Regions from separate parts of the Pseudoalteromonas sp. SWYJZ12 genome, predicted to be linked through region 3. Evidence: predicted binding sites of a transcription regulator. Region 3 holds the regulator's gene; each other region holds the start of a gene.
What was found. Region 3 encodes ArgR, which controls arginine synthesis, uptake and breakdown. Its sites were predicted from a motif close to ANTGAATANNTATTCANT; they were not measured.

Region 1: a site for ArgR is predicted at 5,133-5,150, ahead of I6F42_RS13645 (aspartate aminotransferase family protein). Genes of this name have one in related genera too.
Region 2: a site for ArgR is predicted at 3,385-3,402, ahead of argC (N-acetyl-gamma-glutamyl-phosphate reductase). Genes of this name have one in related genera too.

What each region holds. Positions count from the first base shown of each region.
Region 1 is NZ_JADYXH010000012.1:70,725-77,771, reverse strand. It holds gene speD (adenosylmethionine decarboxylase) at 1-36, opposite strand, end outside; gene I6F42_RS13665 (OsmC family protein) at 125-538, opposite strand; gene I6F42_RS13660 (DUF3802 family protein) at 625-972, opposite strand; gene astD (succinylglutamate-semialdehyde dehydrogenase) at 1,105-2,574, opposite strand; gene astA (arginine N-succinyltransferase) at 2,590-3,606, opposite strand; gene I6F42_RS13645 (aspartate aminotransferase family protein) at 3,692-4,897, opposite strand; gene I6F42_RS13640 (HDOD domain-containing protein) at 5,277-6,437, opposite strand; gene I6F42_RS13635 (aminodeoxychorismate/anthranilate synthase component II) at 6,481-7,047, opposite strand, start outside.
Region 2 is NZ_JADYXH010000006.1:64,152-71,198, reverse strand. It holds gene I6F42_RS09525 (argininosuccinate synthase) at 1-519, opposite strand, end outside; gene I6F42_RS09520 (ornithine carbamoyltransferase) at 516-1,448, opposite strand; gene argB (acetylglutamate kinase) at 1,456-2,223, opposite strand; gene argC (N-acetyl-gamma-glutamyl-phosphate reductase) at 2,224-3,234, opposite strand; gene argE (acetylornithine deacetylase) at 3,459-4,643, shown strand; gene I6F42_RS09500 (hypothetical protein) at 4,686-5,618, opposite strand; gene radA (DNA repair protein RadA) at 5,694-7,047, opposite strand, start outside.
Region 3 is NZ_JADYXH010000004.1:164,777-171,823, reverse strand. It holds gene ispB (octaprenyl diphosphate synthase) at 1-720, shown strand, start outside; gene mdh (malate dehydrogenase) at 807-1,739, opposite strand; gene argR (transcriptional regulator ArgR) at 1,965-2,432, shown strand; gene I6F42_RS07225 (Dyp-type peroxidase) at 2,440-3,339, opposite strand; gene I6F42_RS07220 (ABC transporter ATP-binding protein) at 3,388-4,437, opposite strand; gene I6F42_RS07215 (iron ABC transporter permease) at 4,438-6,069, opposite strand; gene I6F42_RS07210 (Fe(3+) ABC transporter substrate-binding protein) at 6,069-7,047, opposite strand, start outside.

The DNA of each region.
Region 1 (7,047 bases), on a different contig from region 3:
GCCATGAAGTTTAAGTTTATCGAAGGGTTTGTTCATAATAAACCAACCTATAAATTAGTGGGTTCTGCACCTGCAGAATGAAAAGTTCGCGGATTTTATACGAATTTCCCTCGTGGAAAAAGCGTTATTTTGCTTGATCTTGCACAACTTCGTGGCTATGCGTAATTTCTACTGTTTTATCAAGCATTAATGCAACTGAGCAATACTTTTCAGCAGAGAGTGAAACCGCGCGTGCAAGGTGCTTTTCAGACACATTATTGCCTTTAACAACAAAGTGTAAGTTGATTTTGGTAAACACACGTGGGGCTGTTTCGGCGCGCTCTGCACTTAGTTGTACTTGTACATCTGAAAAATCTTGTTTGGCTTTTTTTAAAATACTAACCACATCAACTGATGAGCAACAGCCAACTGACATTAAAACCATTTCCATTGGGCTTGGTGCTGCACTATCGCTGCCGCCATCAAACACAACATTGTGGTTAGAATTAGAACGACCAATAAACGTATCGCCTTCAACCCATTTTACATTTGCTTGCATTGTTATATCTCAAAAAAATATTTTCTTGATTGTAAGCAAGTTAGCCGTAGTTGCAAATGAAAATGCAACGCAGGGCTATAAAATGGCTAAGATTGTTGTGTTAAAGCGCTATCAAAGAGGTTTTTTACTAAACCTGCAAATTCATCTATAAAGGCATGCTGTTCAACCGTGACAGGCTGTGAGGTGATGCTGCTGAGGACTTCTTCTAAATCGTAAACAATGCCATCAACTTCGCGTACAATTTGACTACGCTGCTCTGTGTTGAGGTTTGTGTGCTGCTCGCAAATGAGCATCACATTTTGTGCAATAACGTCTTCAATTAACTCCATTACTGTTGGGGCACCTGGTTTTATTTCGCCTGGCTTCTCAAACAATGCTAAATTTTGAGTTAGATACATGATCAAATCATCGTACCCTTGCCTATCTAAAACCATTTTTGTACCACCTTTGTATAATTAATTATTTTTGATTTAAGCAGAAAGCGCTGTTGATTGCTAGCTTTGCGCGTTAGCAATACAAAAAAAGCAGCCGAAGCTGCTTTTATAATAATTAAGTAGTATTACTACTTAATCTATTTTTAAGCCTGGGCTTAGTGTTGCTGGCATAGCTACTTTTTCAAGCTCTACCGAAGCAACTGGGTATGCACAGTAATCAGCTGCGTAATACGCACTTGCTCTGTGGTTGCCCGATGCGCCAATACCACCAAACGGTGCTGCGCTTGATGCGCCAGTAATTGGGCGATTCCAGTTAACAATACCTGCACGAATACGACGTAAGAAATGGTCGTAATCTGCTGCACTGTCACTTAATAAACCAGCCGATAAACCAAAGGTTGTATCGTTTGCTTTATCAATTGCTTGGTCAAAGTCGTCAAAGCGGAATACTTTTAAAAGTGGTCCAAAATGCTCTTCATCTGGGAAGTCACTAATATTTGTACACTCAATAATACCTGGTGTTACAAAGCCAGTATTAGCTGTGTGCTCAAGTTCTACTAATACTTCACCACCAAGTTCAACAAGCTCGTTTTGCGCTTTAACCATACCCGCAGCTGCAGCTGATGAGATCATAGAGCCCATAAATGGCTGGTCTGCATCGTCATAATTACCTACTTTAATCGCTTTAGTTGCTGTGATTAAACGCTCCAGTATCACATCGCCTTTGCTACCAGTTGGTAAAAATAGTTTACGTGCACACGTACAACGCTGGCCACTTGAGATAAACGCTGATTGAATAATATCGTGAACAACCGCTTTAGTATCTTCAACGTCAGTAATAATAAGTGGGTTATTACCACCCATTTCTAGCGCTAAAATTTTACCCGGTTGACCCGCAAACTGTTCATGTAAAATATGACCAGTACGCGAAGAACCCGTAAAGAACAAGCCATCAATACCTTTGTGAGCAGCAAGGGCTTTACCCGTTTCTACTTCACCTTGTACAAGGTTAATGACACCTGCTGGTAAACCTGCTTTTTCCCACAGTTTAAGCGTAAGCTCAGCTACTTTAGGAGTCAGTTCAGACGGTTTAAACACAACCGTGTTACCTGCTAAAAGCGCTGGCACAATGTGGCCATTAGGTAAGTGACCCGGAAAGTTATACGGACCAAATACGGCTACAACACCATGTGGCTTATGACGAATCATCGCACGGCCAAGTGGCATTGCGTTTTCTACGTCGCCAGTACGCTCTAAAAATGCTTTTTCAGAAATGGCAATTTTACCAACCATAGCACCCGCTTCTGTGCGAGTTTCCCACAGTGGCTTACCTGTTTCTTGTGCAATAGTAATAGCGAGCTCTTCGCTGTTTTCTTTTAATTGCGCTGCAAATGCTTTAATTATTTCTAAACGCTCAGTAAAGCTTTTATCAGCCCATGCATAAAACGCTTCGCGCGCTGCATTTACTGCGGTGTCTACTTGCGCCGCAGTTGCCGATGAAGCCTGCCAAATAACGTCGTTATTTGCAGGGTTTACTGAATTAAATTCTGTGCCTTGGCCTTGTGACCATTGACCATTTATAAATTGTGCAGGATGAGTCATATACTTTCTCCTAAATTAAATCGTGGTTGCACTAACAATATCGCCAGTTTGCAAATGCAGTGCATCTGCTATTTCTTGCGATAAAATAAGGCTTTTTGCGCGCTCGTCAAATGTCATTGGTGCAACGGTTGCTCTAAAGTCATTAAGCTTTTCGTTAGCTAGTAACACCATGGTGTCGCCAGTCATTTCGCCAATTTCAACGTTAAAGTTACGTGCATTACGAATAGTCGCAATGTTATCTACTTTTGCTTCAACCGTTGGGCCGCCGTCAAAAATATCTACGTAGCCATTAAACGTAAAGCCTTCGCTTTTTAATAACTCGATTGCTGGGCGAGTGTTGTCGTGTACTTTACCTATTACGGCTTGCGCATCTTTACTTAGCAAGTTTACGTAAATTGGGTATTTAGGCATTAATTCAGCAATGAAAACCTTTTGGCCAATACCTGTTAGGTAATCGGCTGTTGGAAAATCCATTGAGAAAAAGTGCTCTTCAAGCCACTGCCAAAAAGGGCTACTGCCGTTTTCGTCAGACACACCGCGCATTTCTGCAATCACTGTTTGCGCAAAACGCTCTTGATGCTGCTTTATAAACATAAAACGCGCTTTTGAAAGTAGCTTACCATTACAATTTTTACGATAGCCATCTTTTAAAAACAATGTGCAAAGCTCTGTAGCACCTGTGTAGTCGTTACATAGCGTTAGAATATCAACCGCTTTATATACGTCTAATGTGCGCGAAGAGTGAATCACTTTACTTAAGTGATAATGATAAAATGCATCATCAAGCCCTACCGCAGCTTCAATTGCAGATGTTCCTACAACGTCACCGGTTTCGCTATCTTCAAGAACAAACAGGTAGCCTTCGTCACCAGGTTGTGACGTTTGTTTAGCAAAAGAGCTTACTGAATGGTCGATCTTTTTTTGCAATAGTTCTTCGTTTAATGGCAAAGACGTAAAACCATGCCCTGATTCGTGGGCAATTTTCAGTAATGCTGAATAATCATTTTGCTGGATTGGGCGAAGGATCATCATGAGTCCGCTTGCTCCCTTATAAATAACGGTAAATAGGAATTGCAGGGCAAGCAGTGCTTGCCCTTAATTGGTTGGCTTAAGTCGCTTATGCGTTTACTACGCTTGCTACTGCTTTTTCAAAGCGTGCCATACCTTCGCGAATGTCCGCTTCAGGAATTACTAAAGATGGAGTGAAACGTATTACGTCTGCACCAGCAACTAATGACATAAGGCCTTGCTCAGTCCCTGCCACTAAAAACTCTTTTGCACGACCTTTATATTGCTCGTTCACTACCGCGCCAATTAATAAACCTTGGCCACGGATTTCGCTAAATACGTTGTATTTTTCGTTAACCGCAGTAAGTAGTTCATTAAATAATGCTGCTTTAGCTTTTACGCCAGCAAGTACTTCTGGCGTATTTACTGTATCAAATGCAGCTTCTGCAACAGCACACGCAAGCGGGTTGCCGCCATAAGTAGAACCATGAGTACCTACTTTAAGATGCTGTGCAATTTCAGTTGTTGTGATCATAGCGCCAATAGGGAAACCGCCGCCAAGTGCTTTAGCTGAAGTTAAAATATCAGGTACTATGTTTAAGCCTTGGTATGCGTATAAATCGCCAGTACGGCCAACACCTGTTTGAACTTCATCAAAAATAAGCAGTGCGTTATGTTTAGTACATAAATCGCGAACGCCTTGAGCAAACTCGTCAGTTGGTGAAACAATACCGCCTTCACCTTGAAGAGGTTCCATCATTACGGCACATGTTTTGTCGCTGATAAGCGCTTCAAAAGCAGCTAGGTCGTTGTAATCACAATGTACAATGTCGCCAGGCTTAGGACCAAAACCATCTGAATATGCAGCTTGGCCACCCACAGTTACTGTAAAGAATGTACGACCGTGGAAACCTTTGTTAAACGCGATGATCTGTGATTTTTCTGCGCCAAACTTATCAAGTGCAAAACGACGCGCTAATTTAAGCGCTGCTTCGTTTGCTTCTGCGCCTGAGTTGGCAAAGTAAACTTTTTCAGCAAATGTAGCATCAACCATTTTTTTAGCTAGGCGAAGTGCCGGCTCATTGGTCATTACATTTGATAGATGCCAGATTTTTTCGCCTTGCTCTTTTAATGCGCCTACTAATGCAGGGTGGCAATGGCCAAGACAGTTAACTGCAATACCACCAGCAAAGTCGATAAACTCTCGACCTTGTTGATCCCATACGCGAGAACCTTCGCCTCGAACAGGAATTACGCTTGAAGGTGCGTAGTTAGGAACCATTACGTGATCAAATAATTCGCGATTGACTGTCATTTTATTTCCTCTTAATTGTGAGCAACACAAAACATCAAAATAGGTGTTTGGTTAATATTTGTAACCAACTTTATAGGCAAGATCAGTAACCTGATAATTGCGCAAAATTGCTTTGTGGTTCAATTTTCAGACGCACATTATTTCAGAATTACTTATATCTGTCTCGTTAAAAACTTTCATGTATCCCTTGAAAATAAAGGGCTAAAGATATTATTTCATAGATAGTGAATAACTATTTGCATAGCTATTTATGCTTATTTTTAAACAACTAACCGCATGAGCACCAAGGCGCGCATGCTTTAATCGGCAAATATGCAATATAACAATAGAGTGAGAATGAATGGTTAGTCGCAAAAAAATTAACAAAAAATTCAGATTTTTAGTCAATTTGAATAGCTAAATTGGTAAAATTACTCGATTGGAGGGTTTTTAGTTCCGTTTTAGTGAACTTAAAGTACGAAAACCAGCTTAGAGTTTCATCAGGCTCAATAAGTTGATGCTCTTTTAAATTAAGATATTGAGAGTAGCAACGTGCCTTTAGCATTACTTCTGTTAATGGCAGTAATGTATCGCCCTTATCTACCCCATTTACTAGCTGCTGCATGACACCTTTAAACGGTAAATATTTAAAAGCCATTTTGTCTATTACTTTGGCGCTTACTTCTATCGACTTATTGCTAAGTAGAGTGGTTAAAAATAGCGGGTCGGGCTGTAGCTCTAATAATGCGGTGTGTAAATCTTTTTGGTTTTCATTTCGGGCTAACTGCACTTTGCGTTGCCATACTTTCTCAAACGTTTTTAAGTACAAGCGCACTAATGCAATTCGTCCTACATCTAAAAGCATACCAAGGGTAAATGCATGAACGTCATTTACATTATTAATTTGTGCAATTTTTTGCGCAGCAATGGCGTTTGCCATGGCACTGTCACGTAAACGACGTTTTAATAACGAAAATGGTTCGGTGCTATGTGGCATCCAATGGCGGGCAGCAAATGTAGGAATAACTAGCTGTAAGTTATCAAGGCCAATATAACGAAGGGCGAGCGATGGCTTATCTACTTTTACAGACGTGTTTTTACTACGTTGATTACGATAGTAAGGTAAATTAACGAGCGTTACTAACTCCCTACCCAACCAGCTTATATCATTAACCAATGGCTCTAAACGCCCTACCGACGCTGACTTTACCGCTAATATATCGAGTATATTGGCAATGCCATCTTCAATACCTATGGTGCTATGAATTACGCCATCTATATCTTCGAGCTGCTTATATATAGCTGTTTCAATTGTTTTGTGCAGTTGCTCACTCGCTTGAGCGCGGTACTTATGATGTGCAGTACTGCTTTGCTGGCGTTTATTCTGTGCGGCCACTTCAACCTGAAGCAAAGTGCGTTGCTTCATGGGTTCGCCGTAATCTATATCTAATGTATGGATGAAACCAATTTGCTGATGCGCAAAGCTGTGCCCAAGCAATAAGTCATGAGCCCGTTGGCTTAGTATTTTGGCATTACGCTGCTGGGCTACAAGTTCAGTCATGACATCCATTAATAAAGTATTAAATGCTCTGTGTATTATAACATTAGAAGCGAGTTAAAAAGTTATCAAGCAGTTCTAAGCCTTGATCAGTTAAAATAGCTTCGGGGTGAAACTGCACACCTTCGATTGCTAGTTCTTTATGAAGTAACCCCATAATTTCGTCAAACTCGCCTTGCTCAGTCTGAGTCCATGCGGTTACTTCAAGTTCTTTAGGCAGCGTTTGTGCTTTAACCACCAAAGAATGATAACGACACACTGTTAACGGGTTAGCTAAACCTTTAAACACACCTTTGTTAGTGTGAACTATGGGTGATGTTTTACCGTGCATTACTTTTTTAGCACGAATTACATCTCCCCCTAAAGCTTGTGCGATAGTTTGATGTCCCAAGCAAATTCCTAAAATAGGATATTGCCCTTTTAGTTGCTCAACAACATTTAACGAAATACCCGCTTCGTTAGGGGTGCATGGCCCTGGCGATAACACGATGTGCTGCGGGTTTAACTGTTTTATTTGCGCAATGCTTAGCTCATCATTACGTTTTACTAAAACGTCTTGATCTAAACGCTGAAAATATTGCACTAAGTTGTAAGTAAACGAATCGTAGTTGTC
Region 2 (7,047 bases), on a different contig from region 3:
AGCAGATGCTGAACACGGAATGTCACGCTCTGCTAAGTAATCAAGTAATGATTCACGGCTCGATAAGTCCCACTCACGCCATGGCGCAATTACTTTTAAATCAGGGGCTAGTGCCGCAAAACATGATTCAAAACGAACTTGGTCATTACCTTTACCAGTACAACCATGAGAAAGTGCATCAGCACCTACTTTACGTGCAATTTCAACTTGTGCTTTAGCAATAATTGGGCGCGCCATAGAAGTACCTAATAAATAAGTACCTTCGTAAATTGAGCCCGTTTTAAGCGTTGGGTAAATGTAATCACTTACCATTTCATCTTTTAAGTCAACTACGTAACATTCAGATGCACCAGAGGCAATTGCTTTAGCTTCTACGCCTTCAAGTTCTTCAGCGCCTTGACCTACATCGGCAACAAACGCGATTACTTCACAGCCGTAGTTTTCTTTTAACCATGGCACGATAGCCGACGTATCAAGACCACCAGAATAGGCTAAAACGACTTTTTTAATTGAACTCATAGGTGTTCCTTAACAAAATTTGGATTTAGTAATGTAACTAGCAGAGCATTTTGCGCATGCATGCGATTCTCTGCTTGTTGAATGATTTTTGATGCTGGACCATCCATTACCTCAGAGGTAATTTCAAATTCACGGTGTGCCGGTTGGCAATGTAATACCGTAGTCGCACCTGTTTGATCTAGCAATGCCTGGTTTAATTGATAAGGCATGTATTTTTCTTTTACTTGCTCAAGCGGCGTTGTATCACCCATTGATACCCATGTATCTGCGTATACAACGTTTGCACCAACTGCAGCTTCAACTCTATCGCTCACCATGACTGATGCGCCATTCATTGCTGCAATTTGCTCTGCTTTTTTAAGTATTTGTGAATCTGGCGAACACCCTTTTGGTGTTACAGCAACAAAGTCAGTACCTAGCGTTGCGGCAAGTAACATCAATGAATGAGTTACGTTATTGCCCTCACCTAAGTAAGCTACTTTAAGCTGACTCACATCGCCATGTACTTCTTGAAGTGTTAAAAAATCAGCAAGTGCTTGGCAAGGGTGGTACAAGTCACACAAGCTATTTACCACAGGTACCGATGAATATTCACCTAACGTGGTTAATGTGCTGTGCTGATTTACACGCGCCACAATACCGTCGGCCCAAGTAGAGATATTAAGTGCAAAATCTTTAATTGATTCACGTGCACCCATAGCGCCATTTTGCTGATCTAAATAAACAGCATGACCACCAAGGCGATTAATACCTATATCAAACGATAAACGTGTACGTAAACTTTGCTTTTCAAACAATGTTACGATTGATTTACCCGATAATACTTGGCTGTATTTTTCTGGCTTTGCTTTTATATCTTGCGCTAACTTTAATAAATTAAGTGCGCCTTCTTGGTCTAATTCTAAACCCGTTAAAAAATTCTCAAACATAATAAACCTATGGTGTAATCTTTGTTCCGACATGCTCACCTTGCAGCAGAGCAGTTAAATTTTCTGGCTTTTGCCAGCTGGAAATATACACACCGCGTCGTAAATGTTGGGCAGCGTGAAGGCTGGTCTTAACTTTGACCTCCATCCCGCCCACAATTACTCCATCTGTAATTAAAGTATCAATGTGTTTTGTGTCAAGTTGATGTAACGGTTGTTTATTTGCGTCAAGTACCGCTTCTACATCCGTCATAAAAATTAGTTCTGCATTTAAATTACTGGCAATAGCCGCTGCAGCTTCATCTGCATTTACGTTGTACCACAAGCCTTGTTCATCAAAGCCGATAGAGCTAACAATAGGTAAACGAGAAATTTTAAGTAAATCGTTAATAATAGAGTCATCGTTGCTTGTACATTTACCCACTAAGCAAAGCGCTTTTAATTTTTGGGTTGCAGTCACACCCGCCTCAAAAAGACTTAAGCCGACAGGCTTATGCCCTGCGCTTATAGCTTGAGTCATTAATTGTTTATTAGCGCAACCTGCAAGCGCACCCACTATATAAGGCATTTGCTCTGCTGGACTAATACGTAAACCTTGGTGTTTAGCACTAGCAAAACCCGCTTGCTTTAGCCATGTATCTACTAAAGAACCACCGCCATGAACAATGACAAACTCATCATTTTTTTGCTCGCTTAGCACGTCAAATAACGCTTTTGCTGCATTTTCTGTATTAAGTACTGCACCACCGAGTTTAATAACCCACGTTTTTTTACTCATTTAAAACGCTCCTTTTAAGCCCGTAGTGTGATCTAAATTCATAGAAATATTAATACACTGCAAAGCTTGTCCAGCAGCGCCTTTTAATAAGTTATCAATGGCAGACATTACAATTAACTGCGTGCCTTGTTGCTGCCAACCGATATCAACAAATGGTTGCTTAGCAACACCTTTAATTGACGGTATTTTATCGCCTAACAAACGAATTAATGGTTCGTTAGCAAGCACTTGATAAGCAGATGCAACGTTTTCCTTGGTAACGCCTGGCTTAAGTTGTACATAAATAGTTTCTAAAATACCGCGCGCAAAGCTACCTAGATGCGGTGTAAATAATACTTTGTGGCCAAGGTGTTGTTCAATTTCAGGACCGTGGCGATGGTTAAACAAACCATAAGGTGCAAGCGATACCTCACAAAAATGTGTTCCTACACTCGCTTTACGCCCGGCACCCGTAACACCCGAAACGGCATTAATAATAATACTTTCGCTGCTCAATAAGCCTGCTTGTTTAAGCGGTTTAAGTGCATTGAGCGCCGCTGTTGGGTAACAGCCTGCAACAGCAATTAGCTTTGCGTTAGCGATAGCATCACTGTTCCACTCAGCTAAACCGTAAGCCGCTTCATTTAAAAGCTCTGGGTGTTGATGCTCAAAACCATAATAAGTAACGTAATCATCATTATTTGCTAGGCGATAGCCACCAGATAAATCAAATACTTTTTTACCCATAGCTAAAAATTGAGGCGCTAAATCAACACTTACTTTGTGATCGGTACATAAGCATACATAATCAGCATCACTTTGAATGTCATCAAAAGCTGATGCACTAAGAGGAAGTAAAGGACAATCTAGTAAGCCAAGGTGCTCTGGGTATAAATCACTTAGTAATTTATTTTTATCTAAGCTACCCTCAGATACATAACAGCCTGTTAAGGTAAGGTTTGGATGATTAGCAACTAAGCTTGCTAACTCTGCGCCGCTATAACCGCTTGCGCCAATAATAACTACATTCATTGATTACTCGTTATTTTAAAATTTACTGCTAAATATATATGTTGTTCGCTTAAACTAGCTAAGACGCTAAATTAAGACTTAATTTAATGAATTTGTAGATTATCGTCGCATTATTTCCATAGCTTTACTTTAATATATTTATGCTTAAAAAGTGAATTGATATTCATCATAAATACTTTTATATTGTTATGCAATTAAATTGAATAATAATTTTGGATTTTTTTATGCCTTTGCCTTCGTTTATTTCTATGTATCAACAATTAATTGCAGCCCCTTCTATTAGTGCAATTGAAGACAGCTTGTGTATGAGCAATAAAAACGTAATTGAACTCCTTGCGAGGTGGTGCGAAACACTCGGTTTTACGTGTGAAATTATTGAATTAGAAGGAGGTAAAGGCCGCTTTAATTTATTAGCAAAGCGTGGAAAAGGTGATGGCGGGTTAATGCTTGCGGGCCACACTGATACAGTGCCTTTTGATGACAGCCGCTGGAACCACAATCCGTTTAAACTTACTGAACTCGACAATAAATTGTACGGGCTAGGAAGCATTGATATGAAAGGTTTTTTTGCTTTTGTATTACAAGCAATTAGTGAACTTGATGAAAAGCAGCAAACTCAACCTATTTTAATACTCGCCACTGCCGATGAAGAAACAACTATGGCAGGTGCACAGCAAATATGTAAGCACCCTAATTTAAAACCTGCGCGTTGTATAATTGGCGAACCTACTGATATGACGCCAGTATTTATGCACAAGGGCCATATGAGTACAGCAATAAGAGTGGTTGGTCGCTCTGGGCATAGCTCAGATCCCGAACGTGGCCTTAACGCCATTGAAGTAATGCATAAAGTGATTACAAAATTGATGTTCTTAAAAGAGCAATTAAAGCATAAGTATTCAATAAATCACTTTGAAATTCCTTATCCAACATTAAACTTAGGTAATATTCATGGTGGCGATAATGCGAATAGAATTTGTGGTTGCTGTGAAATGCATATAGACATGCGCCCATTACCAGGTTTAAGTGTACAAGAACTACAAGCATTAGTGCTTGATGCAACAAAAGAGATAAATCAGCAATACCCAAATGCGGTGAGCGTTATTGATTTACATGAACCAATCCCGGCATTTAGTGGTAGCACCGACAGTGCTTTAGTTAAAATGGCTGAAAAAATAGCGGGGCAAAAAGCGGTCGCGGTAAATTATTGCACTGAAGCGCCGTTTATCCAGCAACTCGGTTGTGAAACAATCGTAATGGGCCCAGGCTCAATTAACCAAGCGCATCAGCCTGATGAGTTTTTAGCGATGGAAAAAATAAAACCATCACAACAAATAATCACCAATATCATAAAAGCAAACTGCTTTAGCAAAAAGCAGTTACTAACTGCTTATAACAACACAAAATAATAAAGGCGCCAATTGGCGCCTTTATTAATACAAAACTAAGGCTTAATCACCTTTAACTTCTAAGTTAATAAACTTAACTAGCTCTTCAGGTTGCCCTACTAGCATCATAACTTGTTGGTTAATTTCCATCATAGTTTTACCTTCAGGTAGCTTTGCAGACACACTGAATGAATTTAAACCTTTAGCAAAGCTAGTTAAAGCCTCTGCAATATTTTCAGTTACAGGAGCTTGTTGTAACTGCTGCTCTAACATCATTTCCATTTGCTCTAGCGTCATGCCTTGCTTTTCAAGCTCACTTGATAGTAAGTCTTTTAACTTACCTTGGTTATTTAAGGCAAAGCTAACATTGCGCGGCTCTATCTTACTCATTGCTTGCATAACAAGTGTTTGCTGCTGTAACTCTTGCTCATAAGTAAGTGGCTGGTTACCCGCTTCTTGCTGCGCTTTACTAATCGCCAATGAAGCATCCATTAATGCTTTTGAATTAGCCAAGCCCATATCCATATTAAAACTAACAATGTCTTTTGCATCAAGCTTAACTACTACATCACTATTGCCAGACTCTTCATCGTAATCAAGTGATGAATGTAAATCGTAACTTGCCGACGCGAGCATTTCATTTGTATCAGCAGGTAATTTTGAAACAAAATCTTTATCAAACTGAAAGCTTTTTACATCAAATGATGTATGCGGTGATATTTTATCTGGCTCGTAACCTGTTATTTCAATGCTTTGAATATTAGCAACATTGTCGCCCTCTGGGCTTATTACTTCCATGTTTGTTATTTCTACGCTTTTTGAAATAACACTTGCCGATAAACCAGCGTATTTAAATGTAGCGCCAGTTTGCTCGCTTACTAAAGCAAGTTGCTTATCTACTTCTGCACGCACTTCTTGTGTAGCTACATAATTTGCATAGCTCACGCCACCAACGCCCGCAGCTACAATCGCTGCAACTATTACTAACTTTTTCATGTTATTTCCTTATTCTATTCTTTGTGTAAACCGAGTTTTATTAAGAGTAACATTACACATTAACACCCGTAAGTATTAATTAATTAAACTAAGCAACTCATGTACTGTTTTAACTGGGGTAATTTTAGCGCCCAGCCCTTCCATCGACTTATGGTAATTACGAAATGGAATATATATTTCTGTAAAACCATGTTGTGCTGCTTCTTTAACACGTGGCACACCACTATCAATTGGGCGTACATCGCCGTTTAAGCTGAGTTCGCCCATAATACACGTGGTACGTGGCACAACAAATTCATTTAAGCTGCTAAGTAGCGCGGTAACCAATGCTAAATCTATACAAGTTTCTGTTTCATCTATTCTTAGGCCACCCACAATATTAAAAAACGTATCGTGGAATATTTTGGTTTTAGTGTGTTTTCGTAATATGCCAGTCAGCATTTTTATGCGGTTCATGTTTAAACCAACGCAAACACGCTGCGGAAATTCCGCCTCGGTTTCGGTAGTTAAACATTGAATTTCAAGTAGTAAATTTCGATTACCTTTACGGATACAGGTAATTGTAGAGCCTGGCGAGTCGGTTGTAGACCCCGATAAAAATATTTCGCTCGGGTTATCAACGCTTAACATCCCACGTTCACACATTTTAAAAATGCCAACGGTATCTATATCACCAAAGCGGTTTTTATTTGCCCTAAGGGTTCGTATTTGCCCATCGTTGGTGTCTATGTGTAAAAGCGCATCGACAATATGTACAAGTGTTTGAGGACCTGCTATTTCGTTATTTTTATTTACATGAGCAATAATGAACATGGTTACATCATTTTGCTTACAGTATTGAGTCAATGCTTGGGCGGCGCTTTTTACTTGCGAAGGGGAACCTGGGCTACCATTTGCAGTTTCGGTTACAACCGCTTGAATAGAGTCAATAACAGCAAACTTAATTTTATTTTTCTCGAGCTCTTCAATGATGGTTTCAACACTGGTTTCTGAAAGTAAATAAAGCTCGTCAGGGTTATAGTTTAACTTTAAACGATTTACCCTGTTTTTAAACTGCGATAATGACTCCTCGGCCGTACAGTAAAGTGACGGCATACGTTGTGACATTCTCGCTACTAGGTCAGATAGCAATGTTGTTTTACCAGCACCTGGATCACCCGAAATTATATTAACAGAGCCGGTAGTTACACCACCGCTTAGCACACGATCGAGCTCGCCAATTTCTGTCAGCTGTTTTTCTGCCTCTGACGTAGCAATATCATTAATTTTTTTAGAGCCGCCACCAGCACCGCCAGCATAACCACCTACATTTGCTCGAACTGACGCTTTTTTACTCTGCCCTGCTGAAGGTTTAAATTCTGCTAATGTGTTCCACGCACCGCAGCGGCATTGACCCTGCCAACGTGGGTAGTTCATGCCACATTCTGTA
Region 3 (7,047 bases):
GATGTTGTAGATGAATCAAACTTACGACGTGGCACACCTACAGCAAATGCTGAATTTGGTAATGCTGCTAGCGTATTGGTTGGTGACTTTATTTACACTCGTTCATTTCAGCTTATGGTTGGCCTTGGAAAAATGCAGGTTATGCAAGTACTTGCCGATGCAACAAACATTATTGCTGAAGGTGAAGTATTGCAGTTAATGAACTGCAACGACCCAGATACGACCGAAGCCAGTTATATGCAGGTTATTTACTCTAAAACAGCTAAGTTGTTTGAAGCAGCGACAGGCCTTGCTGCCATTATTACTGAGCAAGACCAAACTACTCTCGATGCACTAAACCTATATGGTATGCATTTAGGTACTGCGTTTCAGCTAGTAGACGATGTACTCGATTACAATGCAGATGCTGAGCAGTTGGGTAAAAACATTGGTGATGATTTAGCTGAAGGCAAACCAACGCTTCCACTTATTTATGCTATGCAACATGGTAGCGAGCAGCAAACGCAGCTTATTCGTGATGCAATAGAGCATAGTAATGGTATGGAGCATTTAGAAGAAATTTTATCGGCACTAAAGCAAACTAATGCGCTTGAATTTACAATGCAAAAAGCAGAGCTTGAAGCTGACAAAGCTATTGCGTGTTTAGACTTTTTAGCTGAGTCTGACTATAAGCAAGCACTCATAAGCCTTGCTCGTATTGCGGTTGACCGCGACCACTAGTTTTAACTAGTTACACAGTGTGAAATTAATTCTGAGCAATAAAAAAGCCTGCAAATGCAGGCTTTTTTGTTATTCTACTTTGGCTATTACGCCATGAAATCAACACCTTCTTTGATGTCTTTTTTCAGTGTTTCAAGCATGTCATTTTTTGCTTTTGTTTCAAATGCGCTTAGTTCGCCGTAAGAAAGAATTTCTTCTACGCCGTTTTTACCTAAACGTACTGGATGTGCAAAGTACTCTGCATCGCCATTTTCAACAGCAACGTAAGCGTAATCTACAACTTCTTCACCTTGTAGGCCTTTAACTAAAGACATACAAAAACGAGCTGCAGCAGCACCCATAGATAGCGTAGCTGAACCACCGCCTGCTTTAGCATTTACAACTTCAGTACCCGCATTTTGGATACGTGGAGTAAGTGCAGCAACTTCTTCATCAGTGAAAGAAACACCTTCAACTTGAGAAAGTAGAGGAAGAATGGTTGTGCCTGAGTGACCACCAATTACTGGTACTTTCACAGTTGCTACGTCTACGCCTTTAAGTTCAGCAACAAATGCTTCTGAACGAATAACGTCAAGCGTAGTAATACCGAATACGCGTTTAGCGTCGTAAGTACCTGCTTTTTTGAATACTTCAGCAACGATTGGAACTGTGCCATTTACTGGGTTAGTAATAATACCTACTAACGCTTTAGGACAGCTAGCAACAATGCCTTCAGCTAAAGTTTTGATGATACCAGCATTTACATTAAATAAATCAGCACGATCCATACCTGGTTTACGTGGCATACCCGCTGGGATAAGAACGATGTCAGAGCCTTCAAGCGCTTTGTTTAATTCGTCTGCGCCAAAGCCTGCTACTTTAACATCTGTTGGGATGTGAGAAAGGTCAACCGCAACACCTGGTACTACTGGTGCAACATCATAAAGTGATAATTCAGAGCCAGCTGGTAAGCCTGTTTTTAATAATAAAGACAACGCTTGGCCGATACCGCCTGCAGCACCTAATACAGCAACTTTCATTGGAATTCTCCGTAATTTGAGGTAGGAAACATTTGTGGCTCTTAAGATAATGAAATTAGCGACTAAAAACAAATTTATCCTGTCTATTTCAAGTATATTTTCGACCATAGTCGTAAACTTTTGTGATTTAACGCATCAAACTGGCAAGTTAACTAAACAACTGCTGCATAATTATTCATTTTTGTGTAGAATTTGCGGCATAAATAACAAAAACGAATAAAGACTATGCAACCACAAGATAAACAAGAAGCACTGGTAAAAGCATTTAAATCACTATTAAAAGAAGAAAATTTTGGCTCTCAAGGCGAAATAGTTGATGCATTAAAAGATCAAGGCTTTGACAATATAAGCCAAAGTAAAGTATCGCGCATGTTAAGTAAATTTGGTGCTGTACGCACACGTAACGCCAAACAAGAAATGGTTTACTGCTTACCTGCTGAAATGGGTGTACCTACGGCTAAAAGCCCATTACGCCAATTAGTAATCGACATTATGCACAACGAAATGATGATCATTATTCGTACCAGTCCAGGCGCCGCTCAGCTTATCGCTCGTTTATTAGATTCATTAGGTAAAGCAGATGGCGTACTAGGAACAATTGCAGGCGACGATACTATTTTTATCGCTCCTGCTAAAATATCTGAAATAGATGTAACACTTGAACGTGTTCGCATTTTATTTGATACGGTTTAATAGCAAACTAAATTTGTTTTAAAAACCCGACTGAAGGCGCGAAAAAAGCAGAACCCATATCGGCTTGAGTAAAATCAAGCCAGTGGTCGTAACAATCCCCTTCCCCTAAACGACTATTAAGTACTTTTTCAAATGCGGTGCCCGTACAAGAGCATGTAATTGATAACATTCCCTGCTCATACACATCGCCATAAGGCATGCTCTGATTTAATAATAGCGGTTGTCCGTCTTCGTCTTTTAGCTCACTTCGCGAAGCATGGCTGGTTTCGATCGCGGGGGTAATTAGCGTGTTATCAAGGCGCGTACGCCCCATTATTTGTTCTTGCTCGCTCAATGATAAGTGCTGCCACATAGTTAAGTCATGCTTATAGCGCTGTACATGAATATAACTCCCCTGATCTTCAAAATTGCCAGGGCTACTAATTAAAGCCGTAGCGCGCTTTTTTCTTCCATGTGCGGTGTCGCCACCATAAATAAAACCATTAAAATCACGACCATCTAAAAAGCGAAAATTACGAATTTGCTCCACCAGCTCAACATCGGGAGCAAATAGTTTTAAAATTTGCAGCGCAAATAAATGGTTAACGTCTTCACGGTCAGAGCGAATTTGCACAAATAAATCGCACGGTTGTACGCTCATTTGATGATCGCTATGGTTTATATTAGGAAAGCTCTGTAATTCGCTTGGGATGTATTCAGGGAGGATATGCGGCCAATACTGCGCACCAATAGCAACCATACAAGAGAGCATTGATTCTGAAAATTGATCGCTAAATTCTTCTTCAATGGCGCTTACTTGTTTTAACTTTGCGCGAAGTGATTCATCTTGACCATCAAACACATTAAAAAATAAGTGCAAACCGTGTAAGTTTGCTTCAGCACAAATCCCTGACTGCGCTTGCGCCATTGTTATTCCTTAGTTTTACAGATAAAAACACAGCGAATAACAAATTAATTACGATTCGAAAAAATTCACCGTGTGAGGTTTTATTTTTATTATAACCTGCTCATTATTTTCAAATGACTGGCCATATTGTGCAGCAACTTCAATTTCTTGTTTATCAATAACAAGTGAATAAACATACGCCGAACCAATAAAGCGACGACTTATGATTGTAGCTCGCTTGCTGAGTTTGTCACTTTGGTTATCTGCCACTAATTCTATTTGATGAGGGCGCACATATATAAGCCCTACGCTTACGTTTTGCTTACTCTCAATATAAGATTCGACTAAACCAAATGGTGTTTTGTATTCAGTTGCTGTTAATACTTCTGCGCTCAAGTATATGCCTTGACCCAGAAACTCTGCAACCTCCTTTGAACATGGAGCTGCAAAAAGCTGCTCGGGCGTGCCTTGTTGCTCAATTTTACCGCGATGCATAATGGCAAGTGTATCTGAAAACGCAAACGCCTCCTCTTTTGAGTGTGTAACAAACACAGCAGACACTTGAGTTGCCTTAATAATTCGACGTATATCGGCAATTAATTCAAAGCGCACTTGTGTGTCGATATTTGAAAAGGGCTCATCAAGTAGCAATAAACTAGGCTTATAAGCTAATGCACGAGCAATAGCTACGCGTTGCTGTTGACCACCCGATAACTGATGCGGGAACCTGTCAGCACAGCCAATTAAATGTACCAGCTTAAGCATTTCATCTACGCGTTGCTGCTTTTGAGCTTTACTCATTTTACTAAGCCCAAATGCGATATTATTTGCCACCGTCAAATGCGGAAACAACGCATAATCTTGAAACATCATGCCGATGTTACGGTGCTCAGGCGAGACAAACGATTGCTCATCACTCACTAATTTACCGTCTATAAAAATAGACCCTTGCTTAGCTTCAATTAAACCTGCAATCGCTTTTAACGTGGTCGTTTTGCCGCACCCACTCGCTCCGAGTAGGCAAACAATTTCATCTTTACCCACTGTTAAATCTAAATCGTGAATAACCTTTGTACCGTTATAGTGATAGCTCACGCCTTGTAAAATTAAACTACTCATTTAACTACGCTGCTCCATAGAACGATTAATAAAATACAAAGGAATAAACCCAACAATAACAATAAATAATGCCGATATAGAAGCAAGCTCTAACTGCTCGTCACTCACATACTGAAATACATGAGTAGCTAAGCTTTCAAAATTAAACGGTCTGAGCAATAGCGCAGCTGGCAGTTCTTTCATACACTCAATAAATACCAATAACGCAGCAGTAAGTAATCCTCTTCGCAGTAAAGGTAGGTGCACTAAACGCAGCGTTTGCCCTTGGCTTTTACCCATTGATTGGCTTGCCATATCAAGTGATGGGCTAATACGTAAAAAACTCGACTCAATTGCTCCGTGTGCAATGGCGTAAAACCTAACAATATAAGCAATAATAATAGTAAGAATACTACCTGTAAGCAGTAAGCCAATATCTAAATTATACGGCTCGAGCGCTGTGTTGATGGTGTTCTCTAACAATGTAAGAGGTAACAAAACCGCAATAGCGAGTACTGTGCCAGGCAACGCATAGCCTGTGCTTGCTAAACGCCCGGGAATAAGCGGATACGTTTGCTTTGCCACACGCTGATAAAAAACGACAAAAATACTCAACGTAATCGTTATTAGGCTCACAACCCCAGCCACTTTTAAACTTTGCCAAGCGTAACTAAAAAACTCTACATTCCATGCTTTATCAAAGTAGGTAATGGCGTAATTTATAAGTACTGCAATAGGGATCACAAACGCGATAAGTAAAATAAAGCTGCAAAATGCCGTTGCGAGCCAAGCTGACTTTCCTTTTAATACATAGAGAGATTCGCTATTTACACTTGATTGGCGCTCAAATACCGCTTGGTTACGACGACTAAAGCGCTCTGCCATTAATGCCAAAAATAACAGTAATAACATCACACCCGATATTTTAGCTGCCGCTGTAAGTGAGTAATAACCAAACCACGTATCGTATACGGCAGTCGTTAATGTACTTACGGCAAAGTAACTCACTGTTGCAAAGTCAGCCATGGTTTCCATACTTATAAGCGCAAGAGCCGCCACAATAGCTCCACGAGAGAGTACTAAGCTTACTTTAAAGAAGCTTTGCCAAGGAGATAACCCCATTAACTGGCTAGCTTGTACTAATTTGAACGACTGCTCGCGAAGAGCCGTTTTAAAAATCAAAAATAAATACGGATAAAGTACCAAGGCAATCATAACGATGGCGCCGGGTAATGTACGTATATCAAAAAACCAATAGTCATTAGGTGATTGCCAGCCAAACCATTCTCTCAGTGCTATTTGCACCGGACCCGCATAATCTAATAAATCAGTGTATACATAGGCAATAATATAGGTGGGCATAGCAAGGGGTAGCATAAGTGCCCATTCAAACTGTTTTTTACCCGGGAAACTACAGTAAGCCGTTAGCCACCCAAGTGGCAAAGCTATGGCGCAGCTAAGGACGCAAACACCTAAAACAAGCAATACGGTATTGGTTATGTAATCCCAAAGCACGGTATCCCACAGGTGAGAAAACACCTCAGAGCTACCTTGTAGAGATTCAAAAAGAAGAAAAAACAACGGGGCCGATAGAATTAAGCCAGTCGACCACGCAAAGAGCTGCCATTTAGACAGCTTAAATTTATTAGTCATTAAAGATCGAACTTCACCTCATCAATTAGCTTAAGCGCTAACGGACGATATTTACTAATCTCATCAAGTGGCAAGCTGTCTTCTTTAAAGCTACCCCAAGAGGCAACCAAACTTGATAGTTCAACACCCGTCTTAACTGGATACTCCATATTTAATGAGGCATACATGTTTTGTGCTTTACTGTCGGTCATATACTCTATGAGCTTTAACGCATTTTCAGGGTTTTTAGCGTATTTGGTAATAACCGCACCCGACACATTTATGTGTGAGCCACGATTAGTTTGATTCGGAAAGTTAATATTTACGGCCTCTGCCCAACCTTTTTGCTCTTTATCTTCTAGCATTTTACCAAGGTAGTAACTATTACCTAATGCCAAGTTACATAAACCTTCTTTAACTGCTTTAACTTGAGCACGATCGTTACCTTGAGGTTTACGTGCTAAATTAGCCTTAACACCTTCAAGCCACTCTTTGGTTTGCGCTTCACCATGGTGTGCAATCATAGAAGCCACTAAACCTAAGTTATATGGATGTTTGCCTGACCGCGTACAAATTTGTCCTTTGTATTTAGGATCTGCTAAATTTTCATAAGTGAGCTTAGGTAACGCACCAATTCGCTCTTTTGATGAATACACATTACGCACTCGCTTAGTAAGCGCAACCCATTGGCCATCACCGTCACGAAAAGCTGCAGGCACGTTATTATTTACACTGTCACTTTTTATAGTTTGTGTTAATTTTAAATCTTCTAATTGAATAAGAGCACTAAAATTAGAGGTTAATACTAAATCGGCTTTACTGTGTTTACCTTCACGTTTAACACGCTCAATTAACCCTTTTTTAGCAAAAACAACATTGGTTTTTATTCCCGTTTGTTTTGTAAAATCTTCTAAAATTGGCTGAATCAAAAACGGCTGACGAAAAGAATAGATATTAACAACGTCACTTGCAAAGGCTGGTGCCGATGCTGCTAACCCT